One region of the Spirillospora sp. NPDC052242 genome, then DNA from elsewhere that is predicted to be linked to it. Evidence: riboswitches for the same ligand, from Rfam matches in the RefSeq annotation. Region 1 holds a riboswitch; each other region holds the start of a gene.
What was found. Region 1 has a riboswitch for cyclic di-AMP ahead of AB0L25_RS26170 (M15 family metallopeptidase). Riboswitches for the same ligand answer to the same signal wherever they lie in the genome.
Positions count from the first base shown of each region.

Region 2: linked by a shared signal. The riboswitch ahead of AB0L25_RS21975 (CHAP domain-containing protein) and the one ahead of AB0L25_RS26170 (M15 family metallopeptidase) in region 1 are both predicted to bind cyclic di-AMP.
Region 3: linked by a shared signal. The riboswitch ahead of AB0L25_RS18800 (CHAP domain-containing protein) and the one ahead of AB0L25_RS26170 (M15 family metallopeptidase) in region 1 are both predicted to bind cyclic di-AMP.

Region 1 is NZ_JBFAUZ010000034.1:36,057-41,378, forward strand. It holds gene AB0L25_RS26160 (SAM-dependent methyltransferase) at 1-626, shown strand, start outside; gene AB0L25_RS26165 (TetR/AcrR family transcriptional regulator) at 651-1,334, opposite strand; gene AB0L25_RS26170 (M15 family metallopeptidase) at 1,467-2,111, opposite strand; cyclic di-AMP (ydaO/yuaA leader) riboswitch at 2,115-2,292, opposite strand; gene AB0L25_RS26175 (TetR/AcrR family transcriptional regulator) at 2,429-3,046, opposite strand; gene AB0L25_RS26180 (oxygenase MpaB family protein) at 3,141-4,085, shown strand; gene AB0L25_RS26185 (SUKH-4 family immunity protein) at 4,152-4,718, opposite strand; gene AB0L25_RS26190 (ATP-binding protein) at 4,715-5,140, opposite strand.
Region 2 is NZ_JBFAUZ010000026.1:52,962-58,283, forward strand. It holds gene AB0L25_RS21970 (PP2C family protein-serine/threonine phosphatase) at 1-837, shown strand, start outside; cyclic di-AMP (ydaO/yuaA leader) riboswitch at 1,285-1,438, shown strand; gene AB0L25_RS21975 (CHAP domain-containing protein) at 1,451-2,266, shown strand; gene AB0L25_RS21980 (CDP-glycerol glycerophosphotransferase family protein) at 2,429-5,308, shown strand; gene AB0L25_RS21985 (glycosyltransferase) at 5,302-5,322, shown strand, end outside.
Region 3 is NZ_JBFAUZ010000021.1:69,193-74,514, reverse strand. It holds gene AB0L25_RS18810 (alpha/beta fold hydrolase) at 1-284, opposite strand, end outside; gene nhaA (Na+/H+ antiporter NhaA) at 501-2,384, shown strand; cyclic di-AMP (ydaO/yuaA leader) riboswitch at 2,910-3,037, shown strand; gene AB0L25_RS18800 (CHAP domain-containing protein) at 3,083-3,868, shown strand; gene AB0L25_RS18795 (TetR/AcrR family transcriptional regulator) at 3,957-4,577, opposite strand; gene AB0L25_RS18790 (FadR/GntR family transcriptional regulator) at 4,691-5,322, shown strand, end outside.

The DNA of each region.
Region 1 (5,322 bases):
TGGCCCGCTCCGTCGCCGTGCTCGCGGGCGAGCACGGCGTCCGCCAGTTCCTCGACCTCGGCACCGGACTGCCGACCTCGCCCAACCTGCACGAGGTCGCGCAGGGCGTGGCCCCCGAGTCCCGCGTGGTGTACGTCGACAACGACCCGATCGTGCTCGCCCACGCCCGCGCGCTGCTGACCAGCCGTCCCGAGGGCGCGACCGCCTACATCGACTCCGACGTCGTCGACATCGACCGCATCCTGCAGGAGGCGGCCCGGACGCTCGACTTCGGCGAGCCGGTCGCGGTGAGCGCGCTGGCCCTGTTCCACTTCCTGCCCGACCCCAAGCCCGCCGAGCTGCTGGCCCGCCTCCGCGACCGGCTCGTCCCGGGCAGCTTCCTCACGATCAGCCACGTGCTCCCGGCTCTCCAGGACGTCGCGGCCGCGTACCAGGGCACGATGGGCCTGGGGACGCTGCGGGACCGGGACGAGATCACCGCGCTGTTCGCCGATTTCGAGCTGCTGGAGCCCGGCCTGGTCGACCCGTTCCGCTGGCGCCCCGAACTGGACCCGGCCGAGAAGGAGCCCGGCGACGAGATCGAGAACCTGGGAGCCTGCGGGGTCGCCCGCAAGCCCGAGAGGTGACCCGACCGTAGCGGGGCCCGGGCCTCACCGTTCCCGCGGGCGGGCGTTCCCGTCCTCCGCTCCGGTGTCCGCCGGTGTGATCGCGCGGAGGCAGAACGCCGTGACGCGCTCCACGTCGCCGTCCGTGGGCTCGGTGCCGCCCCACACGTAGTCCGCCAGCAGGCCGAAGGTCGCGTGCGCGGCGAGCGAGGCGTCCAGGAGGGGGTCGACGCTGCCCAGTTCGCGGAACGGCCCGGGCAGCAGTTCGGCGAGGCGGCCGCTGGCGACGGGCGGCTTGGACCCGGCCAGTTCGCTGAGCGCCCCGGCGTTCCACAGGACCGCGCGGGTCGTGGCGGCGATCTCCTCCCGGGCCTGGGTGAACACCCCGCCGACCCAGGCGCGCACCTGCCCCTGCGGGGTCGGCTCCTTGGCCATCTGGTGCGCGACGTAGCCGTGCAGGCGTTCGGTCCCGTCCTCGAGCAGCGCGGCGACCAGCGCGTCCTTCGAGCGGAAGTGCCGGTAGAACGCCTCGTTGGACAGTCCCGCGGCGCCCACGATGTCGGCGACGCGCGGGCGCGACGCGGTGCCGCGCTCCCGCATCACCTCGAGCGCGGCGTCGAGGAGGCGGCGCACCTCCCCGGCGTAGACCTCGCCCCGCTTGGCCAGGGTGCGCCGGGCGATGCGGCTCGCGACGTCGTCCGACCGGCCGGAAACTTGATTCTCGCTCACACGAATCGGATTCTTGCACCGGTCGGGGCGGGGCGCAACGCCGACCGCGACGCCGACCCGTGGCGCCCGGGGACGAGCGGAGGGGCCGCCCGCCCCCGGACGTTCGGAGCCCGCCGGGGCGCCGGGGGGACGTCAGTCGTCCTGGCCGACGTCGAACTCCCAGTGCCAGGGCTCGTACGGGTTGCTGTAGGCCCAGTCCGGGTGGATCCAGCCGTAGTCCTCGGCGTTGTCCTCCAGCCACTCGAACTGCGGCGTGCCCTCTTCCTCGACGCCGCCGCACAGGTCGGCGGCGATGCCGAGGCCGTGCTTGCTGTTGCCGGGGGCCGCCGCCATGCCCGCGGGCATGCTCTCGTACAGCTCTTCCTGCCGCTCGTAGCTCCGGTAGGAGCTGCGGACGCACATCTCCTCGCCGAACCGCTCGTGGTAGGCGGCGTTCAGCTTGTAGAACGCCGCGGCCGCGTCGGCCCGGAGCGACTCGTCCTCCTGCGGAAGCGGGCACAGCTCCTCGTCCGGGATGCGGCCGTTGTCGTACTCGAGCTCGGCGGCCTCCTCCGGCTTGCAGTCGGCCGGGAGCTTCGGGGGTCCGCTCTCGCGCTCCTTGGGAGCCGCCGACGGCGCGGCGTGGTTCGCCGAGAGCGCCGCGGCTCGCGGTCCGCCGCCGGGGTCCTCGCCGCCGCCCGCGGACGCCAGCCCGAGGGATCCGGCGAAGATGCCCGCGAGGGCCATCCCGGCCAGCGGGGCGGAGAATTTGGTCTTGATGACGTGCCGACCTGTCACGACTGCTCCTTCCATGCCGCCTACCGGGTTAGCTGACGGATTCGGGCATGGAAGACGCCCTACGACGCCTCGTGGCGAGGCGTCGATTCACCCCTGCGAAGCGACGCGGACCGGCCGGTCCGGGCGTCGATCGCGCTGGTTCCCCGGCTCCGCGCGGACGCGGACTCGGCGTCGCCGCCGCCACCCGCACGCACGCGTGCCGGGTGACGCGGACACTGATCGATGATCCGGGCGCCCCTCCGGGCGCCAATGTGGGCATGACGGTACCAAAGCCCCAAAAGACCGCAAAGGGGAGGCCAAGTCCGCCCCGGCCGCGGTCAGCCCCGCAGGTAGCCGATGACCAGGTCGGCGAGCTCGTCCACCATGCGCTCGTGCGGGACGGCCGGACGGTCGAGCACGTACCGCACCGAGACCGAGCCGACGATCTCGGTCAGCATCCACAGCGTCGTGTCGACGTCCAGGTCCTCGCGGAAGTCGGCCCGGTTCAGCAGCAGCTGGACGCGGACCAGGTCGGTCAGCCGCCGCTGCAGCCCCGCGAGCTTGTCGAACGGGCCGAGCCGCGGGATCTGCTCGACGATGATGCGCAGCAGGTCGGCGTGCTCCTCGAAGAGCCGGATCTGGACGTCCAGGAGGGCGCGGCCGGCGACCGGCCACGGCTCGGTCATCGTGGCGTCGATCTGGGCGCCGAGCCGCTCGGTGAGGTGGTCGGCGAACCGGTCGACCACCGCGACCATGATGGCGTCCTTGTTCGGGAAGTACTGGTAGAGCGATCCGTTGCTGATCCCCGCGGCCGCGGCGATGCGGTTGGTGGACGCGCCGTCGTACCCGCGCTCGGCGAGAACGCGAGTGGCGGCGTCCAGGATCGCCTCGACCGTGCGGCGCGAGCGGTCCTGCCGGGGGATTCTGCGGGGCGTCAGTCCAGGTGGGCGGCTCATGCGGCACCTCACAGCGAACGCGACTTGTAAGCGACTGCTTATTCGCGTTCAACTTATCCCGTAGCCCCCTGTGCGCGGAAGGAATGACGAGGAGATGACGACCGAGGAGATGACGACCGGGCAGACGGCGACCGGGCAGACGGCGACCGGGCAGATCGTCCCGGCCCGGGAGAACGTCCGGGAACCGGTCCCCTTCGGGCCGGGCTCGATCCTGTGGGACACGATGGGCCTGTACAGCTCGGCGGTGGCCGGCAACAGCGTCTTCATCCTGCAGTCCATGCATCCGGCGATCGGCACCGTGGTGGACCGCCTGTCGAGCTTCCGCACCGACCCGGTCGGACGCGCCATGCGCAGCTTCGCGTCGGTGCAGACCTGGGTCTACGGCGGGCAGGAGGCCATCGACGAGGGCCGCCGCCTCCGGGAGATGCACAAGCCGCTCAGCGCGGTCGACGAGGACGGGAACCGGCACCACGCGCTGTCCGCGGAGCCGTGGGCGTGGGTGCACCTGACCGGCTTCTACGCCGCGGTCACCGCGTCCCGCTACTTCGCGCCGGAGCCGATGAGCGACGAGGAGCAGAAGCAGGTCTACGAGGAGTTCCTCGACCTCGGCCGCATCCTGCGGGTGCCCGAGCGGATGTTCCCGGCGACGATCGCCGACTACTGGGACTACTTCGACGACATGGTCGAGAACACGCTCGTCCCGCACCGGGTCGCGCTCGAAGTCCTGGACAGCATGGACAAGGTCCCCCCGAACGTCCCGGCGCGGCTGCGGCCGGTGGTGGCGCCGCTGAGCCTCGTCGGGGGCAGGCTCGGCCGGCTCGTCACGGTCGGCACGCTGCCGCCCGCCGCCCGCGCCAAGCTCGGCCTCTCCTGGACGGCCGCGGACGAGCGCCGCCTGCGCGCCGTCGGGGCGGTCATCGGCCGCGGCACGCCGCTGCTGCCCGAACGGCTCCGGTACATGCCGATCGCCTACCGGGCGCGGGAGGCGGCGCGGGCGCAGGAGAAGCTGCGCAAGGTCCTCGCCGAACGCCCCCTCTGACCCGCCGACCACCGCGCACGACCACCGTGTCGGCGACGGGCGTGGCGTCCGGCCAGGCGGGCGCGCTCAGCCCGGCGTCCGGCGGCGCCCGTACTCGCGGGCGAGCAGGTCGGACGGCATCGCGGGCCACCGGCTCAGCGCGCCCGTGTCACGGTCCACGATCAGCACGGGGCTGAGGTCGTCGGCCGCGATCTCGGCGGGCCGCACGATGAAGCCGTCCCGGAACTCCTCGACCGACACCGGGACCGGGCGCCCGCCCAGGCAGGCGTCCGCCCGCCGCCACGCCTCCGCCCGGTCGACGGGCGCCGGACGGACGGCGTAGGCGGCCAGGACGTCGGCCACCCCGTGCAGCGTCCGGCACTCGGCCGTCCCGCACCCCCGGCAGATCGGCGCGCCGCTCGGGTCGCTCCCGGGCCGGTGCGCCGACAGGACGCAGGTCAGCGCGGCCGTGCAGGCCAGCGCGAGCCGCCGCGCCTCCCGGACGAACTCCCGGGTGTGCGGGTCGAGGCGCGCCTCGCCCAGCTCGGCGACGAACCCGTCGATCGCCCGGTCGTCCGCGCGCATCGCCGCCGACATCGCGGAGCGGACCCGCTGATGGACCTGGTCGTGGGTCCAGGCCGCCGGACGCCTCACGCCGACCACTCCCCCGCGAACAGCGCCGACACCGTGCGGCCCCGGTCGTCGCCGTGCCAGCCCCAGCTCGCGGCGAGGAGGGCGATGGTGTGCAGGCCGCGCCCGGACTCGTCCAGGTCCCCGGCCTTCCGGCATACCGGCTCGCCCGGCCCGCCCTGATCGGTGACCGCCACGCGGACACCGTCCCGCGCGTGCACCAGCTCGACGGCGAACCGGCCGCCGCACTCCCCGGACCGGGTGTGCCGGAGCGCGTTGACGACGAGTTCGTCGGCGGCGAGCAGGACGTCGTCCAGGTAAGGGCAGCCGGCCAGCAGGCAGCCGACGAACCGCCGGACCGCGCGGGCCTGTTCGGGACCGCCGGGGAACGAGCGCCGCCAGCGCAGCGGCGCGGGCTCGGCTTCCAGAGACGGCGACGAAGACATGATCGATCACCTCGGTTCACGGGTGGAGACGATGTTGCGGATCTGTCGGGTCACCCCGGCTTCCACGACCCCATCGTCACAGCAGGTCACCATCCGAGCACGAGAAACCGCCTGAAAGGCGTCCCCGGAGAGCCGATCGGGGCGATCAGATTTCGGGCGACCAGGTTCTCGCCGCGTCAAAT
Region 2 (5,322 bases), on a different contig from region 1:
CTGGACGACGCGGGCCTGCCGGTGTCGGTGAACATCGTGTCGCAGGACATCACGCGGCGGCGGGGCGTGGAGCGGGCGCTGGCGGACACGCGGCGGCAGATGCTCAAGCAGCAGGCGCGGACGGCGCAGGAGCGGCGGGTCGCGGTGACGCTGCGGCGGGCGATCCTGCCGGACGAGGGCGAGGTGGAGCGGCTGCCGGGGGTGCGGATCGCGCTGCGCAGCCTCGCGGCGGAGAGCGCGGCGCGGATCGGCGGCGACTGGTTCGCGACGCGGGGGCTGCCGGACGGACGGGGCCTGTTCGCGATCGGGGACGCGGCGGGGCACGGGCTGCCCGCGGCGGCCGCGATGGCCCGGACGCGGAACGGGCTGCTGGGGCTCGCGTTCACCGGGGAGCCGGCGGGCCGGCTGGTGGGCTGGCTGAACGAGCTGGTGGGGACGATGGACCCGCCCGCGACCGGCACCGCGATCGTGGGGCATTTCGATCCGGACCGGGGCGTCATGGAGTGGACGTGCGCGGGGCATCCGCCGCCGATCCTCGTGCGGGACGGACATGCCGCGCCGCTCGAGGTCGTCCGGGATCCGATGCTCGGCGCGATGCCGGGCTGGGAGTACACGACGATCAAGACTCCGCTGGTGCGGGGCGACATGGTCTTCCTGTACACGGACGGCCTGGTGGAGCGGCGGGACGCGGACCTGGACGAGCGCATCGAGCGGCTCACGCGGATCCTCGAAGAGGGCTCGGGGCGTCCGGAGGTGGCGCTGGACGAGGTGCTGGCGCGGATGGAGCACGACCGGGCGGCGGACGACACGACCCTGTTCGCGCTGCGGGTCGAGTGACGGACGCCGCCTCTGACCTGCGTCGATACGGTGATGTGACTTAGGGCACACGATGTGGGGCCGGGGACGGCCGGTGGGCGGCGATGAGCCGTCGCGCCGGCCGTCCCGTCGATCTTCGGGCGGGTTCGGGGGCGGTGCGCCGTAGGCCCCGTGGAGAAAGGGTTCCGGGACCGCCGGTAAAGATCGGGAAGAACATCCTGCGGGTGGGTGTTGGGATGTCCTTGAAAGCCACTTGACCAGGGAAAAGATCAATTTTGGCCTGGTTTGCTTTCGCGGAGATGGTTGGTACCTTCAACCCGAATCTCGCAGCGCGATCCACGCGTTGTACCGGCCGTGCCAGGGGCGCGGCCGCCGGTCGCGGAGCGGTCCACGCACGCGACGCGCGCCATGCACGCGCGCCCCTCAGAGCAGTCGCTCAGAGAAATCCGACAATCCAGCGCCGCACGCGCGGCGTGAAGGCCGAGTCCGCACAGGTCCACGAGGGCCGCAGCGGAGCCGGGGACCCAAGTTCCAGGGGTGAATCGGCGCGTCCCGAGCGCGCCGTAGGGCTCTTCCATGCCCGAATCCGTCAGCTAACCCGGTAGGCGTCATGGGAGACAAGGAGATTCCCTGCATGACCGGTCGTTTCGATCGACTTTCCGAGTCCGTGAAGCGCCTCAACCCCCAGTCCGCGGTCAAGCGGCTGGCCCCCGAACTCGCGATCAAGCGCATGACCCCGGAGGACCGGGCCGTCGGCGTCGCCGTCGGCGCGGTGCTGGCCGGCGCCGTCGGGCTGTCGGTGTTCAACCCCATGGCCGGGGCGAGCGCGGCCACCGAGGCCGCGAGCACGACCGTCCAGAAGGCCGCGGCCGTCACGCACACCGCGGAGAAGGCCGAGTCGGCGTCGACGATGAGCCTCGCCGAGGCCAAGGCCCAGGGCTGGAAGGTGCCGCCGCGCGCCGTCGAGGCGTCCGAGGTGATCGACCTGGCCAAGGAGCAGGTCGGCATCGAGGAAGAGGGCCCGGGCAACATGACCAAGTTCCACGAGTGGTGGACCTCGACGCCGCGCGCCGAGCAGGCCGCCAGCAGCGGCGGCTTCTCGGTGGACGCCTACGACGGCGCCGCCTGGTGCGACATGTTCGTCTCGTGGCTCGGCGCGCAGACCGGCGTCAAGGGCATGGGCTGGGACGCCTACACCGTGTCGCACGCCAAGTGGTTCGAGGACCAGGGCCGCTGGGGCCAGAAGGCCAAGCCGGGCGCGATCGTGTTCTTCGACTGGGGCGCCGGTTCGGACGGCTCCATCGGCGACATCGACCACGTCGGGATCGTCGAGAAGGACAACGGCGACGGCACCGTCAGCACCATCGAGGGCAACAGCAACAACGCCGTCGAGGAGAGGGTCCGGGACAAGGGCCAGATCGTGGGCTACGGCTACCCCGAGTACGCCTGATCGACCGGCACCGGCCGATCACGAAGGCGCCCGGCGCTCCGCCGGGCGCCTTCGGCGTCCCCACGGTAATGCGAACCATTGACAGGCTTTGGTCGCGCTTGGACCTCCCTCCGCCGTTCCTGGAAAGGAATCCCTGGCACGCGGCGTAGCGGAGGGAGGCCCATGCGGGTGCGCCCGGATGTCAGTGTGGTGGTGATCGCCTACAACGACGCGCGGCGGCTGCCCCGGGCGGTCGCCTCGACGCTGGCGCAGTCGCTGCGCTCCGTGGAGACGGTGATCGTGAACGACGCGAGCACCGACCGCACCGGGGACGTCGCGGAACGCCTCGCCGCCGCGCATCCGGGCCGGGTCCGGGCCGTGCACCTGCCGGTGAACTCCGGGGGGTGCGGCCGTCCGCGCAACACCGGGGTGGAGCGTTCGGACGGCCGGTTCGTCATGTTCCTCGACAGCGACGACCTGCTGGACCGGCACGCGTGCCTCAACCTGGTCGCCGCGGGCGAGGAGACCGGCGCCGACCTGGTCTCGGGGCTGTGCACGAGGGTGTTCCTGAACCGGCCGCCGGACGCGAAGAACCGCACGCGTCCCTGGTATCCATGGCTGTACGAGCGCAGCGCCGTCTACGGTTCGCTCAGCGAGAACCCCGATCTGCTGTACGACACGCTGTCCACGAACAAGGCGTACCGCAGGGAGTTCCTGGACGAGCACGGGCTGCGGTTCGTCGAGCGCCTCCACTACGAGGACCTGCTGTTCACCGCCGAGGCGTACCTGGCGGCCCGGCGGACCGCGCTGATCCCGCACCGCGTCTACAACTGGCTGGTCAAGGACGCCGCGGCGGGCCCGTCGATCTCCAACCGGCGCGCCGAGCTGGCCAACTTCGCGGACCGGCTGGAGATCCACCGCCGCATCGACATGCTGTTCGCGCTCCGCGGCGCCCACGGGCTGAAGCGCGCCAAGGACGTCAAGTTCCTCAACCATGACCTGCTGCTGTACCTGCGGGAGCTGCGCGGCCGCGACCCCGGCCACCGGGCGCGGTTCCTCGACCTGGCGGCGGGCTACCTCGCCGAGCTGGACCCGCGGTCGTTCGAGGACGCCAACCCGATGGCGGCGGTCGCCGCGTACCTGATCCGCGAGGGCGATCACGCGGCGGCGCTGGCCGCGGCCGAGCACCGTCCCGAGCATCCCGTGCTGGGCGCGCCGCTGGCGGAGCGGGACGGCCGCGTCTACTGGGGCGCGCGCCCGCCGCGCGGGGGGCTCGGGCGGCGCGTGCTGGACGTCACCGGGTTCGGCTTCCACCTGCGGCCGCTGCGGGAACTGTGCCCGGGCAACACGGTGACGCGGCTGGAGGTCCGGGACGGCTGCGCCCGCATCGCCGGGTACGTCCTGAACCCGCTCGGCCGGGTGCCGCCGGACGCCGACCTGTCGGCCGTGCTGGTGTTCCGGGACCGCCGCGGGCGGGCGCCGGCGGCGCGGGTCGGCGCGGACGTCGAGCACCGCGGCGACCGGCTGGCCTGGCGGGCGGAGTTCGACCCGCGGCGCCGCGTCCGGCCGATCGGCTTCGTCGACCCGCTGTGGGACGTCCGGCTGCGCGTCACGGTGAACGGGGAGACGATGGTCACCCGTCCGGGCAGCGGCACCGGATCGCCCCCGCTGAACGACGTGGACCTCCCGGTGCGCCCGCGGCTGACCCGCTTCGCCGGGGACGTCCTGCGCTCGCACGTGACCGCGTCCGGGCACCTGTCGTTCGTCCTGGACGGGCGCGGCCGCGGCGCGCGGTTCACCGGGGCGGTCGTGCGGGGCGCGGCGGGGACCCCGGCGGGACGGCGCTCCTGGCGGCGCGCGCGGCGGCTGCGCCGGTCGGCGCGCCGGGCGCTGACGTCGCGGCGGACGAAGACCGCGGTGTTCAACCGGGTCCTGACGCGGCTCCCGGTGCGGCCCGGGCTGGCGGTGTTCGAGAGCCACCTCGGCCGGTCCTATTCCGACAATCCCAAGTACATTTACCGCGAGCTGCGCCGATCCGGACACGCGGTGGACGCGGTGTGGTCCTACCGGTCGTCGCCCGAGGGGTTCCCGCCCGACGCGCGGCTCGTCCGGCGCGGCTCGTGGGCCTACTACCGGGCGCTCGCGCGGGCGGAGTTCTGGGTCGACAACCAGGGTTTCCCGGACGGTCTGCGCAAGCGGCCCGAGACCACCTATATCCAGACGTGGCATGGTTCGGCGGTCAAGCTCATGGGCCTCGACCAGCCGCGGCTCAAGGCCGGTCCCGCGGCGGACCGGCACCGGCTCCGCCGGATGGTGGAGCGCTACGACTGCTTCCTGGTGCGGTCGGACCACGACGTCCGCACCCTCTGCCCGGCCCTGGGCGTGCGCGCGGAGGCGCTGCCCGCCGGGTATCCCCGCAACGATCCGCTGGTCCGCGGCGCGGACGCCGATCCGGAGACGGCGGCCGAGGTCGCCGGGCTGCGCCGGTCGCTCGGGCTGGAAGGAGACCGGCGCCGGGTGCTGCTGTACGCGCCGACGTACGCGACCGGCCCCCGCGGCCGTCCCGTCCGGACGCTCGAGCCGCCGGTCGACCCGGACGTGTTCGCGCGGGAGCTGGGGGAGGAGTTCGTGCTGCTGCTCCGCCCCCACTACCTGTGCCGCGCCGACCTCCCGCCGTCCGCGCGCGCGTACATGCGCGACGTCGGCGACGTGCCGGACGTCACCCCGCTGCTGCTGCTCGCGGACGCGCTGATCACCGACCGCTCGTCGATCATGTTCGACTACGCGCTGCTGGACCGTCCGATCGTGCTGCACCTGCCGGACGTCCCGCCCGGCCCCGGCGGCGACGGCGGCGGGTACGTCGACCTCGAGCGGGACGCGCCCGGGCCGATCGCCCGGACGGCGGACGAGCTCGTCGCCGTGCTCGCGGACCTGGACGCGGCGGAGGCGGTGCACGCGCCCCGGCGCCGGGCGTTCGCCGCGCGGTTCGGCGAGCACGACCGCGGCACGGCGGCGCGCACGGTCGTGGAACGCTACTTCGCCGATCGGGGGCGGGCATGCTGACGGGCAGGGAGACC
Region 3 (5,322 bases), on a different contig from region 1:
ACCGAGTGGCCGACGAGGACGGCCGGGCCGCCCAGGTGGCGGATCACGGCGAGCAGGTCGCCGGCGATGGCGGTGCGGCTCCAGTCCGGCCAGTCGACGCTGGACTCGCCGCAGCCGCGCAGGTCGACCGCGGCGACCCGGTGGCCCGCCGCCACCAGCGCCGGGATCATCGCGCGGTACGCGGCGCGGCTGTCGCCCATGCCGTGCGCGAGGACGATCAGCGGGCCGGATCCCGCCACCTCGTATGCGATCGTGCCGCCGTCGACGGCGAGGTACTCGGTCATGACGCCTCCATGGCTAAGAGCATTAGCTAAAAGCTAATGTCATTCGCCGACGGTGTCAACACCCGCCGGGTCATGTTCGGCGGCGATGCGGGAAGAGGTCCCACGCGGTGATCGTTGTAGGGGACCCGGGGACGGACGGGCGGGCGCGGCGGCGCCCGCGGGAGGGGGACGAGCTCATGGCGGACCGTGCACCGGGCACCGGTTGAGCGTCCGACCATGGCACGCGGATCCGGCGACTACACGGGGCGGACGCAGTGCGGGGGCGACGCCCGCACCCCGCTGCGGGACTTCCTGCGCACCGAGACCGGAAGCGCGGCCGTCCTGGTGGCGGCGGCGGTCGCCGCGCTCGTCTGGGCCAACGCGGCGCCCGCGGCGTACGAGGCGTTCTGGGGCACGCACCTGTCCGTGCGGCTCGGCGCGCACGGGATCTCGCTCGACCTGACCGAGTGGGTCAACAGCGGGCTCATGACCCTGTTCTTCTTCGTCGTCGGGCTGGAGGCCCGCCGCGAGTTCGACATGGGGGAACTGCGCGAGCGCCGGCGGCTGGCCCTGCCGCTCGCCGCCGGGCTCAGCGGCATGGTCGTGCCGATCGTCCTGTACCTCGCGATCAACGCGGGGCACGGCACCGAGCAGGGGTGGGGCGTGGCGATGTCCACCGACACCGCGTTCGCCCTCGGCCTGCTGGCCGTCGTCGGCCGCCGCCTGCCGCCGGGCCTGCGGGTCTTCATCCTCACGATGAGCGTCGTCGACGACTTCCTGGCCCTCGCCGTCATCGCCGTCGCCTACGGCGACCGCCTCTCCGTGCCCGCGCTCGCCGCCGCCGCCGTCGCGTTCGCCGCCATCCTGCTCGTGCGGCGCCTCGGCGTGCACCGGGGCGCGGTCTACGCGCTGCTCGGCGTCGTCTTGTGGGCCGCGCTCCTCGAATCGGGCGTCGACCCGATCGTGACCGGGCTGGCCATGGGGCTGCTCACCTACGCCCACCCGGCGCAGCGCGCCGACCTGGAGCAGGCCAGCGGGCTGTTCCGGCTGTTCCGCGAGCAGCCCACCCCCGAACTCGGACGGGACGTGCGCGCCCGCATCGCGTCGGCGATCTCCCCGAACGACCGCCTGCAGCGCATGTACCACCCGTGGACGAGCTACGTGATCGTCCCGGTGTTCGCGCTGGCCAACGCCGGGATCGACGTCGGCGGCGGGGAGCTGGCGCGGGCCTTCACCTCGCCCGTGACCCTCGGCGTGCTCATCGGGTACGGCGTCGGCAAGCCGCTCGGCGTCGTCGCCGCGGCCGCGCTGACCACCGCCGCGTCCCGCGGGCGCATCCGGATCCCGATCGGCTGGGGAGCGCTGACCGCGGGCGGCACGCTGTCCGCGGCCGGGTTCACCGTCTCCCTCCTCATCGCGACGCACGCCTTCCACGGCGAGCACCTGGACGACGCCAAGATCGGCATTTTGAGCACGCTCGTGCTCGCGTTCCTGACGTCCCGGCTCGTCACCGCCGTGATCGCCGTCCTGCCGCCCGAGCCGCGGCTCCGCGCGCTGCTGGGGAAGGCGGAGGCGATCGTCGACCTGGCCGTGCCCGTCGACCCCGACCACGATCACGTGCGCGGACCGCGGCACGCCCCGGTGACGATGGTCGAGTACGGCGACTACGAGTGCCCCTACTGCGGGCGCGCCGAACCCGTCGTCCGCGAACTCCTCGCGGAGTTCGGGGACGACGTGCGCTACGTCTGGCGGCACCTCCCGCTGACCGACGTCCACATCCACGCGCAGCTCGCCGCCGAGGCCGCGGAGGCCGCCGCGCGCCAGGGCCGCTTCTGGGAGATGCACGACGCGCTGCTCGCCCACCAGGGCGCCCTGCGCGCCGGCGACCTGCGCGCGCACGCGGCCCGCATCGGCCTGGACGTCGCCCGCTTCGACCGGGACATGGCCGCCCGCGCCGGCGTCGCCCGCGTCGCCGCGGACGTCGAGTCGGCCGACCTCAGCACCGTCGCGGGCACACCCACCTTCTTCGTCAACGGGCGTCGGCACCACGGCGCCTACGACATCGCGAGCCTGTCCGCCGCGATCCGCGCCGCCCGCGAGCGCGCCGCCCTCACCGGCTGACGGGCCGGCGGGGTGAGGGGCGTCACCGGCGCCGGACCGCGTGCCCGCCGCGCGGCTCGGCCGTGGTGCTCTCCGTCACACGCCCTCCGGTGATCCGTGGGATGTCGGAGCGCCCGGTCGGCCCGGTTTGCGCGGGCTCCTGCGCGCGTCCGGACGGCGGCGGAGGCGGGCGGAACGGGCCGTGTCCGGGCGGATCGGGGCGGGTGGGAAAAGATCGGGAAGAACATCCTGCGGGTGGGTGTTGGTAAGTCCTTGGAAGCTGCTTGACCAGGGAAAAGATCGCTTTTGGTCGGGTTTGCTTTCCTGGGGATGGTTGGTACCTTCAACCTGAACCTCGCAGCAGTTCGAATGCTGCGGTCGGCCGTGCCAGGGATGCGGCCGTCGTCGCGGAGCGGATCACGCACGCGACGCGCGCCAGGAACGCGCGCCTCTTCCAGAGCAGTCGCTCAGAAAATCCCAGAGCCATCGCTCAGCGAAATCTGACAATCCAGCGCCGTATCGCGGCGCGCAGGCCGAGTCCGCACGAGGCCCTGAGGGCCGAGCGGAGCCGGGGACCCGAGTACCAGGGGTGAATCGGCGCGTCCCGAGCGCGCCGTAGGGCTCTTCCATGCCCGAATCCGTCAGCTAACCCGGTAGGCGCCATGGGAGACAAGGAGATTCCCTGCATGACCGGTCGTTTCGATCGTATTAGCGAGTCCGTGAAGCGTCTCAACCCTCAGTCCGCCGTGCAGCGGCTGGCCCCCGTCGCGGCCGTCAAGCGGCTGAGCGCGGAGGAGCGGGCCGTCGGCGTCGCCGTCGGCGCGGTGCTGGCCGGCACCGTCGGGCTCGCCACGTTCCACCCGCTCGGCGGGGCCGACGCGGCCACCGAGGCGCACGGCGCGGCCGGCGGCGGCGCCGTCGCGGTGGCGCAGAACTCCGCGAAGACGGAGGCGTCGGGCGCGATGACCGCGGCCGAGGCCAAGGCCGAGGGCTGGAAGGTCCCGCCGCGCGCCGTCGAGGCGTCCGAGGTGATCGACCTGGCCAAGGAGCAGGTCGGCATCCAGGAGGAGGGCCCGGGCGACATGACCAAGTTCCACGACTGGTACGTCTCGACGCCGCACGCCGAGGCGACCGCGGCCCGCGACGGCGGCTTCTCCGTCGACGCCTACAAGGGCGCCCAGTGGTGCGACATGTTCGTGTCCTGGCTCGGCTCGCAGACCGGCGTCAAGAACATGGGCTGGGACGCCTACACCGTCCAGCACGCGAGCTGGTTCAAGGACGAGGGCCGCTGGGGCCAGAAGGCCAAGCCCGGCGCGGTCGTCTTCTACGACTGGAGCGCGGGCTCCGGCGGCGACATCGGCGCCATCGACCACGTCGGCATCGTCGAGAAGGACAACGGCGACGGCACCATCAGCACCATCGAGGGCAACGTCGACAACTCCGTCCAGGAGAAGACCCGCGACAAGGGCCAGGTCGTCGGCTACGGCTACCCCGACTACGCCTGATCCCCCGATCACGCCCGAAGGCGCCCGGCATCCCGCCGGGCGCCTTCGGCGTCTCCGGACGGCCCCCGGACCCGGGCGCGGTGCCGGGTCACCCGTCCAGCGCGGGGACGACGGACGCCAGGAACGCGCGCAGGCCGTCCTGGACGTCGACGGTCTCGCGGTCGTAGAGCCACTGGGCCTGCAGGCCGTTGAGCAGGGCGATCGTCATGGTGGCGAGGGTCTCCGGCGGAAGCCGCGAGTGCAGTTCGCCGCGTTCGTCCAGGGCGGTGAAGGCGGCCGTGAAGAAGCGGCGGAGCCTGCCGTAGCGGTCGGCGTAGTAGGCGTGCGCGGGATGGTGCGGCGACGTCGCCTCGCCCGAGATCACGCAGTGCAGCTCCAGCAGGCCCGGGCTGTGCGCGTTGTCGGCCGCCACCGCGAGCATGCCCCGCAGCGCCTGCAGCGGCTCCCCGGCGGGGTCGCGCCCGCCGGCCGCCGCCAGCAGGCCGGCGCTGCGTTCGCCGCGGAACTCCAGCACCGCGAGCAGCAGGTCCTCCTTGCGGGGGAAGTGGTGCAGCAGCCCGGTGTAGCTGATGCCGGCGCGCTTGGCGACGTCCTTCATCGTGGCGCCGTAGAAGCCGGTCTGCGCGAAGGCGTCCACGCACGCCTCCAGCACGCGGCGCCGGATCGCCGCCGACTTCGCGTACGGGCCGCGGGGCGTCCGAGAGGCCATGGCGTTCCCCCTCCATCCGATCGGCACGGGACCCCCACACTCTCCACCGGCCGGCCCCGGGACGGCCACATCGCGGCCGGGGCGCCGCGCCGCCCGCGGGTACGCTGGCGGGCATGCCGACCCTGCACGAGGAGGTCCTCGCCAAGCTCGGACCGCTGATCATCTCGGGGGCGCTCGAGCCGGGGTCGAAGGTCAACCTGGAGTGGGTGCAGCAGGAGTTCGGCGTCTCCCGGACGGTCGCCCGGGAGGCGGTGCAGGTGCTCGCGTCGATGCGGCTGGTCGCCAGCCGCCGCCGCACCGGCGTCACCGTCCTGCCGGAGGACGAGTGGGACTCCTTCGACCGCGCCGTGATCAGGTGGCGGCTCGGCGGGCCGGAACGGGACGTCCACCTGCACCAGCTCTCGCAGCTGCGCACCGCGATCGAGCCGCCCGCCGCCGCGCTGGCCGCCCGGTACGCGGACGCCCGGCAGCGGGACCGGATCGTCGAGCTCGGGGCGGCGATGGAGACGGCGGGCGCGGCCGGCGACCTGGCCACGTTCCTCGAGCACGACATCGCCTACCACCGGCTGCTGCTCGAGGCGTCGGGGAACGTGATGTTCGCCGGTCTCGCCCACGTCGTGGAGGAGGTGCTGCGCGGGCGCACGCGGCACCGGCTGATGCCGGCGCGGCCCAAGCCGGAGGCGCGCCGGCTCCACCTCGTGGTGGCCGAGGCCGTCGCCGGCCGCGAGTCCGAGGTGGCGCGGGC